3 regions of the Acetobacter papayae genome follow, and region 2 is predicted to be linked to each of the others. Evidence: riboswitches for the same ligand, from Rfam matches in the RefSeq annotation. Region 2 holds a riboswitch; each other region holds the start of a gene.
The links. Region 2 has a riboswitch for cobalamin ahead of ABF757_RS01365 (TonB-dependent receptor). Riboswitches for the same ligand answer to the same signal wherever they lie in the genome.
Positions count from the first base shown of each region.

Region 1: another riboswitch for cobalamin. It lies ahead of ABF757_RS01845 (TonB-dependent receptor); the one in region 2 lies ahead of ABF757_RS01365 (TonB-dependent receptor).
Region 3: another riboswitch for cobalamin. It lies ahead of ABF757_RS00870 (DUF1636 family protein); the one in region 2 lies ahead of ABF757_RS01365 (TonB-dependent receptor).

Region 1 covers NZ_JBDNWF010000003.1:54,295-58,514, reverse strand. The annotation lists gene ABF757_RS01845 (TonB-dependent receptor) at 1-1,973, opposite strand, end outside; cobalamin riboswitch at 2,095-2,296, opposite strand; gene ABF757_RS01840 (GGDEF domain-containing protein) at 2,357-3,721, opposite strand; gene ABF757_RS01835 (Nramp family divalent metal transporter) at 3,897-4,220, opposite strand, start outside.
Region 2 covers NZ_JBDNWF010000002.1:114,360-118,579, reverse strand. The annotation lists gene ABF757_RS01365 (TonB-dependent receptor) at 1-1,632, opposite strand, end outside; cobalamin riboswitch at 1,671-1,878, opposite strand; gene ABF757_RS01360 (arginase family protein) at 2,643-3,515, shown strand; gene ABF757_RS01355 (LysR family transcriptional regulator) at 3,562-4,220, opposite strand, start outside.
Region 3 covers NZ_JBDNWF010000002.1:1,064-5,283, forward strand. The annotation lists gene cbiB (adenosylcobinamide-phosphate synthase CbiB) at 1-217, shown strand, start outside; gene ABF757_RS00860 (cobyric acid synthase) at 183-1,634, opposite strand; gene cobO (cob(I)yrinic acid a,c-diamide adenosyltransferase) at 1,647-2,294, opposite strand; cobalamin riboswitch at 2,358-2,590, shown strand; gene ABF757_RS00870 (DUF1636 family protein) at 2,632-3,105, shown strand; gene cobW (cobalamin biosynthesis protein CobW) at 3,102-4,160, shown strand; gene cobN (cobaltochelatase subunit CobN) at 4,183-4,220, shown strand, end outside.

The DNA.
Region 1 (4,220 bases), on a different contig from region 2:
TTGTAGCCGGGTGAACGCAGGGAGTTGTCCTCGATAAGGGCGTAGCCTCCCAGCCAGCGCACCTGCAACCCGCCATACCAGTGTTTATGTGTATCTACGAGCAGGCCAAAGGACCAGACAAAGTCCGGCGCGTTGCTGACATACACGCCGTCAATGCCGTAAGCCTGCGGGTCGTTTGTGCGGTAGCGGGCCTTGGCGAAGGACAGGTCCGTGTTGAGTTCGATCCAGGGTAGGGGGTTGTACTGGGCGGAAAATTCGACACCCTGCCGCCGGCTGGCCGGGCCGGGAGAGGTTACCCCTGCATCGCCATCGTAACTGAGTTCAGAGGCGAAATCGATGATAAAGGCCGCTACCTGCACGTTCAGGTGAGATAGGGGCGTGCTTCTGATCCCGACTTCTCCGCTGATGGCTTCTGTCATCAGTGGCACGGAAACGGAACCGGCGGCGAATTTATCGACTGAGTAAGAACCGGAAACCGAGCGGAAGTCGTTTGAATGATACCCCTTGCCCGCGCTCAGATAGAGTTCCGATTTTTTCCAAGGCCCAAAGATCAGACTGCCTTTGGGCTGGAACAGCCATTGGCTTGCATGGGTTGCGCTGCCATCGACCAGATTATTGTCCACACCACCCTGATAATCTTCCCGCAGGCCGATAACGGTGCGGAACCATGAGGTCCAGTGCAGGGTGTTTTGGATGTACAGGCCCACAGCCCCAAGGGAAATATTGTCCGCATTGCACACATAATGCCCCACGCTTGAAGAGCAGTCAGGCAGGGTCCGGCGTTGTTCGGTATGGCGGCGGTCAACATACAGGAAATCGTAACGGCCTTGTACGCCCACGGTGGTGTCGCTCAGAAACTGCGCTAGCCTGTCATGGCGGGTATAGGCGCTGCTGCCGCCAAGGGTGGTGCGGGTTTCGTCCTGCGCCTGCTGGTCGCCATGCACGGGGTCATCAAGGTAGTGGGTAAAGTTGTTCCACAGGGTCAGGCGATCATGAACGACAAAGGCGCTGTTGACCCAGTTCCAGTTTTCTCCGCTCATATGCTGGTGTGCGGACAGGCTGTAGCGTTCTGAAAAACCGCCATCGGTCGGGTCGAGCGAGCCAAAGCGGTCTATCATGCCGTTCTGTATGGCTTCGAGAGGCTGATCGTTGGTGGCGCGCCACTGGCCACGGTAAAACATGCCCGTAATATCAAAGCCCTTGCGGTCTGAACCATGGGTGTAGCGGCTCATGGCGCGGATGGCGCGGGCATTATCCGGGTAACGCCATGGGCCATCGGCGTGGGAGATATTGCCTGCATTTACCCATCTGTCGCCATTGGCCATATGCACCGTGCCACCTGCATAGGCCCGGTAGTCGCCCAGAGTGCCGGCACTGAGCGTGATTTCACGCGGGATCTCCGAGGCCAGCTTCATATGGTCTGACCCCGCGACCCCGAAATCGCCAATATTCGCGTGGAAAGGTCCTTTGGTATAATCGACGCCGCTGAGTGTTTCGGGAATGAGAAAATTCAGGTCCGTATAGCCCTGACCATGCGCGTTGCTGACCCCGTTTATGGGCATGTCATCTACAAAACTGGCCAGATCGGTGCCGTGATCGAGGTTGAAGCCGCGCAGCAGAAACTGGTTGGCTTTGCCCTCGCCAGAATGGGATGTCACGACAAGGCCCGGCACAGCTTCAAGAATCTGGCCTATGCGGTAGGCAGGGCGCAGCCGTAGTTCCGTGCCGGTAATGGAGCCTTCGCTGGCGGTTGCGGCACGCCCGGTGAGGTTGCGGCGCGATGCGGTTACTACGATCCGCTCTGTCTTGGGGGGTTGTTCAGCCTTGGGGTGGGGTGTTGTCGTGTCCTGCGAGCTGGGTGCGGTTGCGGCCTGCGTGACCTCGCTGAACAGCCCAAGGGCAGCCAGACCGTAAAGAACCGAACGAGCGGGGCGATGCGGCGCAGGCAAGAAAAGCCTGAATGTTGAACACATGAAAAAAACCTGCCTGAAATAAGGCAGGGGTAAAAAGGGCAGGTACGCTTGCACATGCCCGGCAGGGGCAGAAGACAAGACCGGGCAGGCGCCATGCGCTCCTTCCCGGTCACCCCGCCGGTGGTTGCTGTCTTGCCTGGCAGGTCTCCTGGCTTGCGTGTCATCGCATCAAGGCCCCTTCCCGAAGCTTGCGGCTTCAGTGGTTCATGGCCTCTGCTCTACGCTTACAGTTGCGGGGACAGCACCGGATTTGCACCGGCTTCCCTCTTAGCCTTGGGAGAAAACAGGTTTTCTTCCAAGGAACCAGACGGGCAGGAAGATAAGTTTCAGCAGTGGAATGTCAACAACATGTCGCAGTGGGGCGTTATACGAAGGTGTTCGGGTTACGCAAAAGCCACGATACGGTTGCGCCCGGCTACTTTGGCTTCGTACAGTGCCCGGTCAGCCTGCGTGACAAGTGTGTTGATTTTGGTTTCACCCTTGAAGGTTGTCACACCTCCAGAAACCGTCAGGCGGAGTTTACTGCCTGTTGAGGTGGTAATGACCGATTGTTCCAGATTGGTGCGGATACGCTCGGCACAGGCCATGGCGTCGTTCCGGCCTCGCTCGGTCAGAACAATCAGGAATTCCTCGCCCCCATAACGGAAAACAAAATCGTTGCTGCGGATGGTGTTGATCAGCATTTCAGCAATAAACCTCAGGGTTTCATCGCCGATCAGGTGGCCGTGTTCATCGTTGATCTGCTTGAAATGGTCGATATCGAGCAGGATCAGGCTGAATTCCTTGTCGTTGGTCAGCGAAAAGGTGATTTCATTTTGCAGCACGACATCGAGGAAACGCCGGGTCAGGGCTTTTGTCAGGGGATCCAGCCCGCTCTGCAGGGCTTCCACGCCTTGAAACAGACGGTTTGTGAGAAGGGTCAGGTCGTAAATGTTGTTTTTGAGAACAAGCGCGAAGCCGGGTGGTATTTCGCGGTTTTTACGAATGTCATCAATACGCTGGTCTATTTTTTCGATCATGGACTGGAGCAGGTTGTAGTCTTCCATGCCCTTGAACAGCCCATGTCCTTTATGGCTCATCCATAAACCGAACTGGGATTCTCCAATGGTCTGGAGGTTTTCCGGGCGCTGCTCGCACAGGCAGAAGAGGGCTTGTGTGCTCCAGTCAAAGAAAGTCGTTTTCTGGGTTTCTTTCTCGAAATTGAGATCCTGCCCCAGAGAGAGCATTCTGAACGACTGATCCTGTTCTATTTTTTTCCTGAAATCGGAATTATAGGCCATGTTCATGTATTTCATGGCGAAATCAATCATGTACTGACAGTACAGGATCGCTTGTATCTGGTTTTTTTCAGTGTCGAATTTTTTCTCGATAAAGGAATCAAGGCTGACCTTGATAAAAAAGAACGCGTAGGAAACCAGCCCCGGTGATATTTCAAGCCGGGCGTGGATTTCCCCCACTCGCTGCTGCAGGGCGATCAGTTCCGGTACATCGTCTTCCTGTGCGGGAAAAAGACGTTCCAGCCATGCCTGAAGACTTCCGCTCAGGCGTTTTTCAATCATGTCCTTTTCAAGAAATACTGCTGCATCAGGGTGTTCAATCAGGGCAGCATAAAAGCTCTGTACGCATGAACGGCCATGTTCTTGTACAATATCGCGCAGGCCAGAACGAATGAAGGCCGGTGTTCGGGCGATAATGTATTCCCATTGTTTTTCAACAGGTAACATATTGAAATGACTGTCGAAAAACACGGCTGTTCCCTTTGTCAAATCTAGAGTGTGTTTGTTATGAGCTCAGACGTTATGATCTGTGTAATAAATTGACACCTGCGCGCGGCTAACAGTTTTATTTGGCAAACGCAACCGCTTTGTAGCCGCGGGGCAGGCCCATATACCCCGCCGGCTAAGGCTGTTCGTTAAGGCCGTTTCAGCTCATGAATGTATCCACCAGCAGGCGGATATTCAGCACGACAATCACAGCCGTAATCATCCATGCCAGAATAGCCATGGGTCGGGAGATGACAAACTCCTTCATGACCGTGCGGCTTGAAACAAACAAAACCAGAGGAATAATGGCAAAGGGCAGTTGCAGCGACAAAATGACCTGACTGGCCAGCAGCAGCCGGTTAACCCCTTGCGCGCCATACAGCCACGCGATGATGAGCACAGGAATAATAGCCAGACCGCGAGTGAGCAGGCGGCGGCCCCATGCGGGCAGGCGCAGGCTCAGAAACCCTTCCATGATGATCTG
Region 2 (4,220 bases):
ATACACGCTGATGTTTTTTGTAATGTCAAAAACCGGACCAATGCGGAAATTGTTGGGGTTGTAATTTCCCTTGAAACTTGTTGAGGCGTTGTAACTACCGTTCTGGTTATAGTTCTGCCGGTCAAGCGATAGCCAGTCGTAACGGAATCCACCGACCAAACGCAGGTTGTCGCGAATACTCAGTACATCTTCAAGAAACAACCCGGCCTGCACCATCGTGGTCGGGGATTTTCTATAGGGGTATTCTCCTGCAAAATTTCCCAAAGCGGTTTGTTCGGGGTTGGCGAGAGAAACACTGTCCGCGTAATCCGCATCGGGAAAACCCCGATTGCGGATGAAGCGCAGGTAATAGGCATCTCCTCCGAGCGTAAAGCGGTTTTTCATGCCCAAAATCGTGGAATCAAAACGGGCATACAGGCTATCTCCAACCTGATGCTGGCTCTGGAACACGTAAAACCTGTCTCGTGCGATCCGCCCAGGTGTAATGGCGTTGCCGTTTGCATCCACACTGCCAGCACCATTGATATAGCTCAGGCTTTCGGCATTGTTCCAAAGCCGTTTGGAATAGATAAAGTAACTGCTGTTGTGAATGAGAAGGGAAGGCGTAACCTGCCATTGCAGGTGGAGTGTTGGCGTGGCATTGACCGAACTGGCCTGAGCATTGCGCACGTTATAATACTGCCACATGGAAGACTTGGTTATGCCCAGCCCCTTTGTGGAGCTTAACAGACCGCCTACGCCCCCCCCTGTCTGGGAAAGATCAACCAGTGGCGTGCCATAATAGGTGGACAAGCGATCAGTCAGATAGTCCATGCTCAGGCGGGCACTGAATTTTTCGCTCGGCTTCCACAAAATGGTGGTGGTAAAGTCGTTCGAGTGAGGGTCTGCTCCTTTGACATAACCATCGGACGATGTGCGGCTGAAATCGGTGCGGATAGCCAGTGTTTTCGTAATGGGGATGGAGCCACCTATCCCGGCATTCCATGTGTTGAAACTGCCGTAGGAAACCAGCGCATTGGCGTGGGCCGCATCAAGGGCCGGGTCACGTGTGCGCATATCTTCCGTACCACCCACGGCCCCCTGACCATAAAGAACGGAAGCCGGCCCTTTTAAAATCTGTACGCTTTCCAGATTAAAACTGTTCTGAGGGCGGTTCACCATCGTGGTTGGGCCAAAATAGATCCCATCACGCAGAACCAGAATCTGGTTGCCGGTGAAGCCGCGCATCATCAACTGGCTCGGGCTCCCAGGCGACCCGCCCGAGGTCACGCCGGGGGCGCTATCGGCAGCATCTTCCGCCTGTGCATAGCCACGCTGCATCATCAGATCATGAGAGATGACATTGATTGTAGCCGGTGAATGCTGGATAGACAGGCCCAGTTTACCCCCAATGGCCGGCACCATCTTGAGCATGGGCGTTTTGCCGTAAGTCGTGACTTCTTCTGGCTCTCCCCGCCACAAGGTCGTATTTTTTTTATGGACCGGAGGCTTTGCCTTTTTTTCCTGTGCGGACGCGGCACAGACAGGCGAAAAAGAACTGGCGCCAATAAGGATCAGGCCAAGGACAGAAGATACGGCACGCACGGCTGGTTGCTCCGACAGAACGTCACCACGATGGAAACGATGGAGCATCGTCTCGCCCCCGACACACCCCGTTCGGCAGCTTCGTCCGTGACTTGCACGCCATGGCAGGTCTCCTGGCTTGCCGGTCTTCAGCATGCCGGAGCCTTCCCGTGCTCTTTGCAGAGACAGCAGTGGCGCATGTTCCGGCAGCCTCACGGCTTACAGTTGCGGGGGCAGCACCGGCCTGTAACCGGTTTCCCTCTTAGCTTCCTGTATGACTTGCATACAACAAGAACCATGACAGGCGCATGCTAAACAGGAAAAGATCGAACCCTGTCAATAGAAATATTGTGTAAATATGTTTTGCAACATCTGTTATCCCGATAACCGGGAAAAACCTGCTTCGCGATACCTTTTCTACCCGACCAGACGGGATAGAGCACGAAACGTGTCGCATGTTTCGCCACAAGCCAGTGTGGCAAGGCTGCAAAGCTTCTGCAACAGACAACCATGACCAGCACAATGTCGATCGTCTTGATCTGCTTTTGCTGCCGGGCCGCAATCTCTTAGGGGTGAAGGCACTGGGGGTAAATATCCAGACTCTCCACTGGCACGGGTATGTCATCAGGATTGCACCTCCAAGTTGCAGGGGCACACTCCATTTTGCATGCGCAGGAGATGATCAATGTGATGCAAAAGGTGGAGGAGCGCATTCCAACCGAAAGGCTCTGGGTTAACCCGGATGGCCAAAACATTTATATAAGCTGTCTGTCCTGCGGTTATCGGGCACGGTCTTTTCTATTGCCGAGCATTCAAGAGAGAGCTGTTTGCATTCTCTAGAATAAGAATGTGTGCGATACTATAGGTTATTCAGTAAAGATGATTGTGAAATATTTTCATTAATATATATATCTTTCAATTACCATTCACTCATGAAATATTATCAGAACAAAGGCGCTGGAATGCGAATACTGACAGTAAGCCTTATCATGTTCAGGACATTGCGCTCAGGGTTTTTCAACTGCGGTGTCTTCTTGAAAAGATAGTCAAACATTCTTTATTATTTTGAGAGATATCCCGTGTCGAAGCAGGACAGCAGCACACTTCGCCTTGTTTTTCCGCAATGGCAGGGTGGTGACAATCCGCCTTATTATCTTGGAGCCAGACTGCTGGCATGGCTGGCTCCTCCCGCTAAGGGGCCTGTAGAAGAAGTGCCAGTCGATGTTCCAACGGATACACCGCTGCTGCTAGAAAATGACATGTGTGGCCGGAGTGTTCTTGTAAAACAGATCCATAATGCCCAGCACATCATAGAACGGCATAATCCCGCATCCATTGCCGTTCTTGGTGGAGACTGCCTTGTGTCTTTGGTTCCGTTCGCATGGTTGGCCGAAAAATACGGCGAAAAGCTCGGCATCCTCTGGATCGACACACATCCGGATGTGCAGACACCTGCGCAGTATAAAAATGCGCATGCTCATGTGCTGGGAGCCCTGACGGGCCATGGCGATCAAGACCTGACCAGTGCTATAAAAAAGCCAGTAGGCGCAAAAAATATCATGATTGCGGGTATTCACGATCCATTACCCTATGAGGCCGAGTTTATTGCAGAACACGGGATACACACCTGTTCACCGCAACTGGTTCGTGATGGTGCTCAACCCGTTATGCAATGGCTCAATCAGAGTGGGATAGACGTGCTGGCCATTCATCTCGATCTGGATGTTCTGGATCCTCATAATTTTCGTTCGGTATTGTTTGCAAAGCCGGGCCGAGGCAAGCATGATTTTGGAGATGTCGCCGAAGGAAAACTGAATATTCCTGATGTCCTTAAACTTGTTAAGGCAGTCATGACGGAAAAGCAGGTTGTCGGCATGACAATTGCTGAACATCTACCATGGGACGCGCTGAATCTTCAGGAAATGATGAAACAGCTTCCGTTGCTCGGCTAACCCCACCGGCCTACCTATGAAGGCTCACGTATGAACCTTCATGGAGCTATTTCATTTTCATGTCTTCAATGAAAAGGGATAGGGGCATGGCATGTTGTGCATGCCGTGGATAAAAAAGATGAAAACCCACATGGGTCAGGGAGAATTTTTCCAGTACAGGAATGAGTTCTCCTGTCTGAATATAGGGTTGAGCAACAATTTTTGGGATATAGGCAAGGCCTATGCCATCAAGACAGGCATCACGCGTGGCAAAAACCGTGTTGCAGATAAATTGTCCAGTCGGCTGAAATTTAAAGTTTTTCCCATTCTGTCTGAAGCGCCAGCTATAAATTTTTCCATGCGTCGGCAGCCGAATGCCAATACAGTTGTGCTCGGCAAGGGCGCTCGGTTTTTTTGGCAAAGCGTGCGTTTTAAAATAGGCAGGGGAACCGATAACGGTAAATTCGATATCAGGTGATATGGGAACAGACGCCATCCCATGTGTTACCATTTCTCCGAGCCTTACGCCCGCATCGAAGGATTCATCAACAATATCGACCAGTCGCAGGTCGGTAGAGACTTCGATTGTGATCTCAGGGTATTTTTTCAGAAATTCAGCAATCCGAGGCCGCAGAAAAAACGACAAGGATTCTTCGGTTACAGTCAGGCGTAGCGTGCCTCTGGGGGATTTTCGGAACTCATCCAGGCTGGATAGCCTGTTCTCGA
Region 3 (4,220 bases), 110 kb from region 2:
CGCCATGGCTGGTGGGTTGGGTATTCGTCTCTCCGGTCCACGCCTGTATGCGGAAGGTCCCAGCCGCGACCCATGGCTGAATGATGGAGCCCCTGACCCCACACCAACTGATCTGGCTGCCGGACTGGTTCTTTACCGGCGGGTTGTGTTGCTGGCGACGTTGTTTCTGCTGATACTGTTTTTTACCGGCAGCCCGCTATACGGAGCAGGCCGGTAACATCGACATGGCGCTCAATATGCACGGCTAGCGCATCGAGTGTTTGTTCCATTTTTTCCGAGTAGCGCAATGTGGAGGGCTGTCCGCCTAGCCCTGCGATAAAAGCGGCGCGGAAGCGATCATCCGTAAACAGGCCGTGGAGATAGGTGCCGCAGATAAGCCCATCCGCCGACTGAGCGCCCTCCGCCCTGCCCTGCACGGTAGCAAACGGGCGAAGTCGGTCTGGCCCCTCCGTCGTGCCGAGGTGAATTTCATAACCGCATACCGGTTGACCGCTGGCAGCGTGAACGGCCTCTACCCGTCTGACATGTTTTTCCGCCAGCATGGTGGTTTCGACATTGAGTAGGCCCAGACCGGGCATATTGCCAGCAGGCCCTTCCAGCCCAAGGGGGTCGCTTACACTATTACCCAGAATCTGGTAACCGCCGCAGATACCTAGAACATGCCCGCCCCGTCGCACATGGGCAGTAATATCGATATCCCAACCCTGACTGCGTATAAAATCCAGATCAAGGCGGGTATTTTTCGTGCCGGGCAGAATAATCAGGTCACAATCTCCTGCGATCGCCTGCCCCGGCGCTATCATGGTCAGGTCAATGGCGGGCTCCTGTGCCAGAGGGTCCAGATCATCAAAATTGGCAATGCGTGAGAGCATGGGCACAGCCACTTTTATACGCCCACCAGAAGAGGTTCTGCGCAGATCGAGCGCGTCTTCCGCCGGAAGGGTGCTAGCGGCCGCAAACCATGGCAGAACACCAAAACCCGGCCAGCCGGTTTTTTGACGGATCAGGGCATAACCGTCATCAAACAGGCTTGGGTCCCCACGAAATTTATTGACGATAAAGCCTTTTACCATGGCAGCGTCAGTTTCAGGCAGAACAGCCTGTGTGCCTATGATCTGGGCAATAACACCGCCTCGGTCGATATCCCCTACAAGAATGACCGGCACATTCGCCGCACAGGCAAACCCCATATTGGCAATATCATTCTGCCGCAGGTTGACCTCGGCCGGGCTTCCAGCTCCTTCAACCAGCACCAGATCATAGGCTTCATGCAGGCGATGAAAGCTTTCCAGAACGGCTGGCATGAGTGCTGGTTTGAGTAAGGCGTAGTCGCGCGCCTGAACGGTTGCGCGCACCTGCCCCTGTACCACAACCTGACTACCCCGGTCGGATTCAGGCTTGAGCAGCACGGGGTTCATGTCCGTATGGGGTTCAAGCCCGCAGGCCAGTGCCTGAAGGGCCTGCGCGCGGCCTATTTCGCCCCCATTGGCAGTAACGGCAGCATTATTGGACATATTCTGGGGTTTGAAAGGGGCAACACGCAGCCCCCTCCGCAGGGCGGCGCGTGCAAGCCCGGCAACGAACAGGGATTTGCCCACATTCGAGCCGGTGCCCTGAATCATCAGTGCGGGCATGGGTAGGCGTCCTTAAAACTCGACGCCGGGCTGCGCCTTGATCCCGGCGCGGAACGGATGCTTGAGCAGTGTCATTTCGGTAACCAGATCGGCCAGTTCAATTAGTTCCGGCTTTGCGTTGCGGCCAGTCAGCACGACATGGGTCAAAGGCGGCTTTTCTTCACGCAGGAAGGCCAGTACGTCTTCAATGGGCAGGTAGTCATACCGCAGGGCGATATTGATCTCGTCCAGCAAAACCATACGGATTTCTGGGTTGCGGATCAGCTCCTTGGCTTTTTCCCAACCACGGCGGGCTGCGGCGATATCGCGCGCCTTGTCCTGAGTTTCCCATGTGAACCCCTCGCCCATAGCGTAAAACTGGCAGAGTCCACCAAAATGCGTCTCGATCAGCCGCCGTTCGCCAGTATCCCATCCGCCCTTGATAAACTGCACGACAGCGCAGGGCATTTCATGGGCGATACAGCGCAGGATCATACCAAAACCGGATGAGGATTTGCCTTTGCCCGCCCCGGTATGGACGATCACGAGGCCTTTCTCCCCTTCCTTTGTGGCCATCATCCGATCCCGTGCGGCTTTGATGCGCGCCATTTTCTGTGCGTGCTGGGCGGCATCATCCGTGGTGGTGGGTTCGTTTTGAGGCTGGGTAGAAGATGTTGGCATGAGTACGGAAGCTTCCGGTCCTGTCTGAGAATAGGCTCCAGCTTGACAGATGCGGCCTGCTAGCTCAATCCACTCAGGCTGGTTCCTGCGTCTGCCACCATGGCGGACATGGGCGAAGAGGGAATGCAGAAAGAAAGTGGGCCTGCCCGCTCTCCATAACGCAGCCGCCCCCGCGACCGTCAGCAGATCAGGTTTCCCCCAGAGCCACTGAGCGCAGGTTCGGGAAGGCGGGGAGGCCATGGGGGTTCGCGCCCGGATCTGTCAGCCGGGAGACCTGCCAGCACGGATTGAACGGACAGCCGGGGTGCGCTGTGGCCGGATATTCAGCCCTGTGCGCATGTCATGCGGGCTGGGTCTTGCCATACCCACGCCCTGCCCCATGACAGACAAGGGCGCAGCACAGATGGCCGCAGAAACACCCTCCGCTCAGACAATCCTTTATGTCTGTTCAACCTGCCGGGCTGGCGTGGCTCCAATAGAGGGGCAGCCTGTGGCGGGTGCCCGCCTGCTCGCCGCCCTGCAGGATGCCCAGGAGGCTTCTTCGGTCGACGCCGAAGATAAGCCCCGTCCGGTTATTCGTGCGGTAGAATGTCTTTCTGCCTGTTCACGGGGCTGCGCCATAGCCCTCGCCCGACCCGGTTCATGGACCTATATCTATGGCAATCTGAGCGAGGCCGATGTGGCGGATATTCTGCTGGGCGCTCAGGGCTACATAGCCAGTGCCGATGGCATTCCACCGTGGCGTGAACGCCCTGTCATTTTCCGCAAGCAATGCGTTGCCCGTATTCCTCCACAGGAGATTGCACCATGAACACTCTTGCCAAAATTCCCGTTACGGTTGTCACCGGCTTTCTGGGGGCAGGAAAAACCACCCTTATCCGCCATCTGCTGCAAAACCCCGGCGGACGCAGGCTGGCCGTGCTGGTGAACGAATTCGGCACGGTGGGTGTGGATGGCGAAATCCTGCGGGCCTGTGCGGATGAAAACTGCCCCGAAAGCGCGATTGTGGAACTGGCCAATGGCTGTATCTGCTGCACTGTTGCAGATGATTTCATCCCTACGGTTGAACAGCTCATGGCCCTGCCTCAGAAGCCTGACCATATCCTGATTGAAACCTCGGGTCTGGCGCTACCCAAGCCGTTGCTCAAGGCATTTGACTGGCCCTCCATCCGCTCGCGCATTACCGTCGATGGCGTGATTGCTCTGGCCGATGCGGAAGCGGTGGCAGTCGGGCGTTTTGCTCCCGACCCCGCCGCAGTGGACGCCCAGCGTGCGCAGGATGACAGTCTCGACCACGAAACCCCTCTGGCCGAAGTGTTTGAAGACCAGATTGCCTGTGCTGACCTCGTGCTGTTGACCAAGGCCGACCTTGTGGATGAGGCAACGCTGGAAGCCGCGCGTGCGGTTATTCTGGCCGAAGCGCCGCGCCCCCTGCCCGTTCTGCCCGTCCGTGATGGTGCGATTGACCCCACCGTTATTCTGGGCCTGAACGCAGCGGCGGAAGATGATCTGGCCGCCCGTCCCTCGCACCATGATGGTGAGGATGAACACGAACATGAGGATTTCGACAGCACGGTCGTAACCCTGCCCGAGATTGATGACCCCGAGGCATTGGCTCAGGCGATTATCCGCCTTGCACGCGAACAGGATATTCTGCGCGTCAAGGGGTATGTCGCGGTTCGGGGTAAACCCATGCGGCTTCTGGTTCAGGCTGTAGGGGCCAGAGTGCGCCACCAGTTTGACCAGCCATGGGGCAATCGCCCGCGTGAGGGGCGCCTTGTGGTTATTGCCGAGCATGACCATCTGAACCCGCAGGCCGTGCAGGCTGTTCTGCTCGGCGCGACCGCGCAGATACAGGCGGGCTGAAGCACAGGCGGGGCTAAGGGTAATGCATGTTATCTTCCGGGAAAACCGTGGCCTTGACGG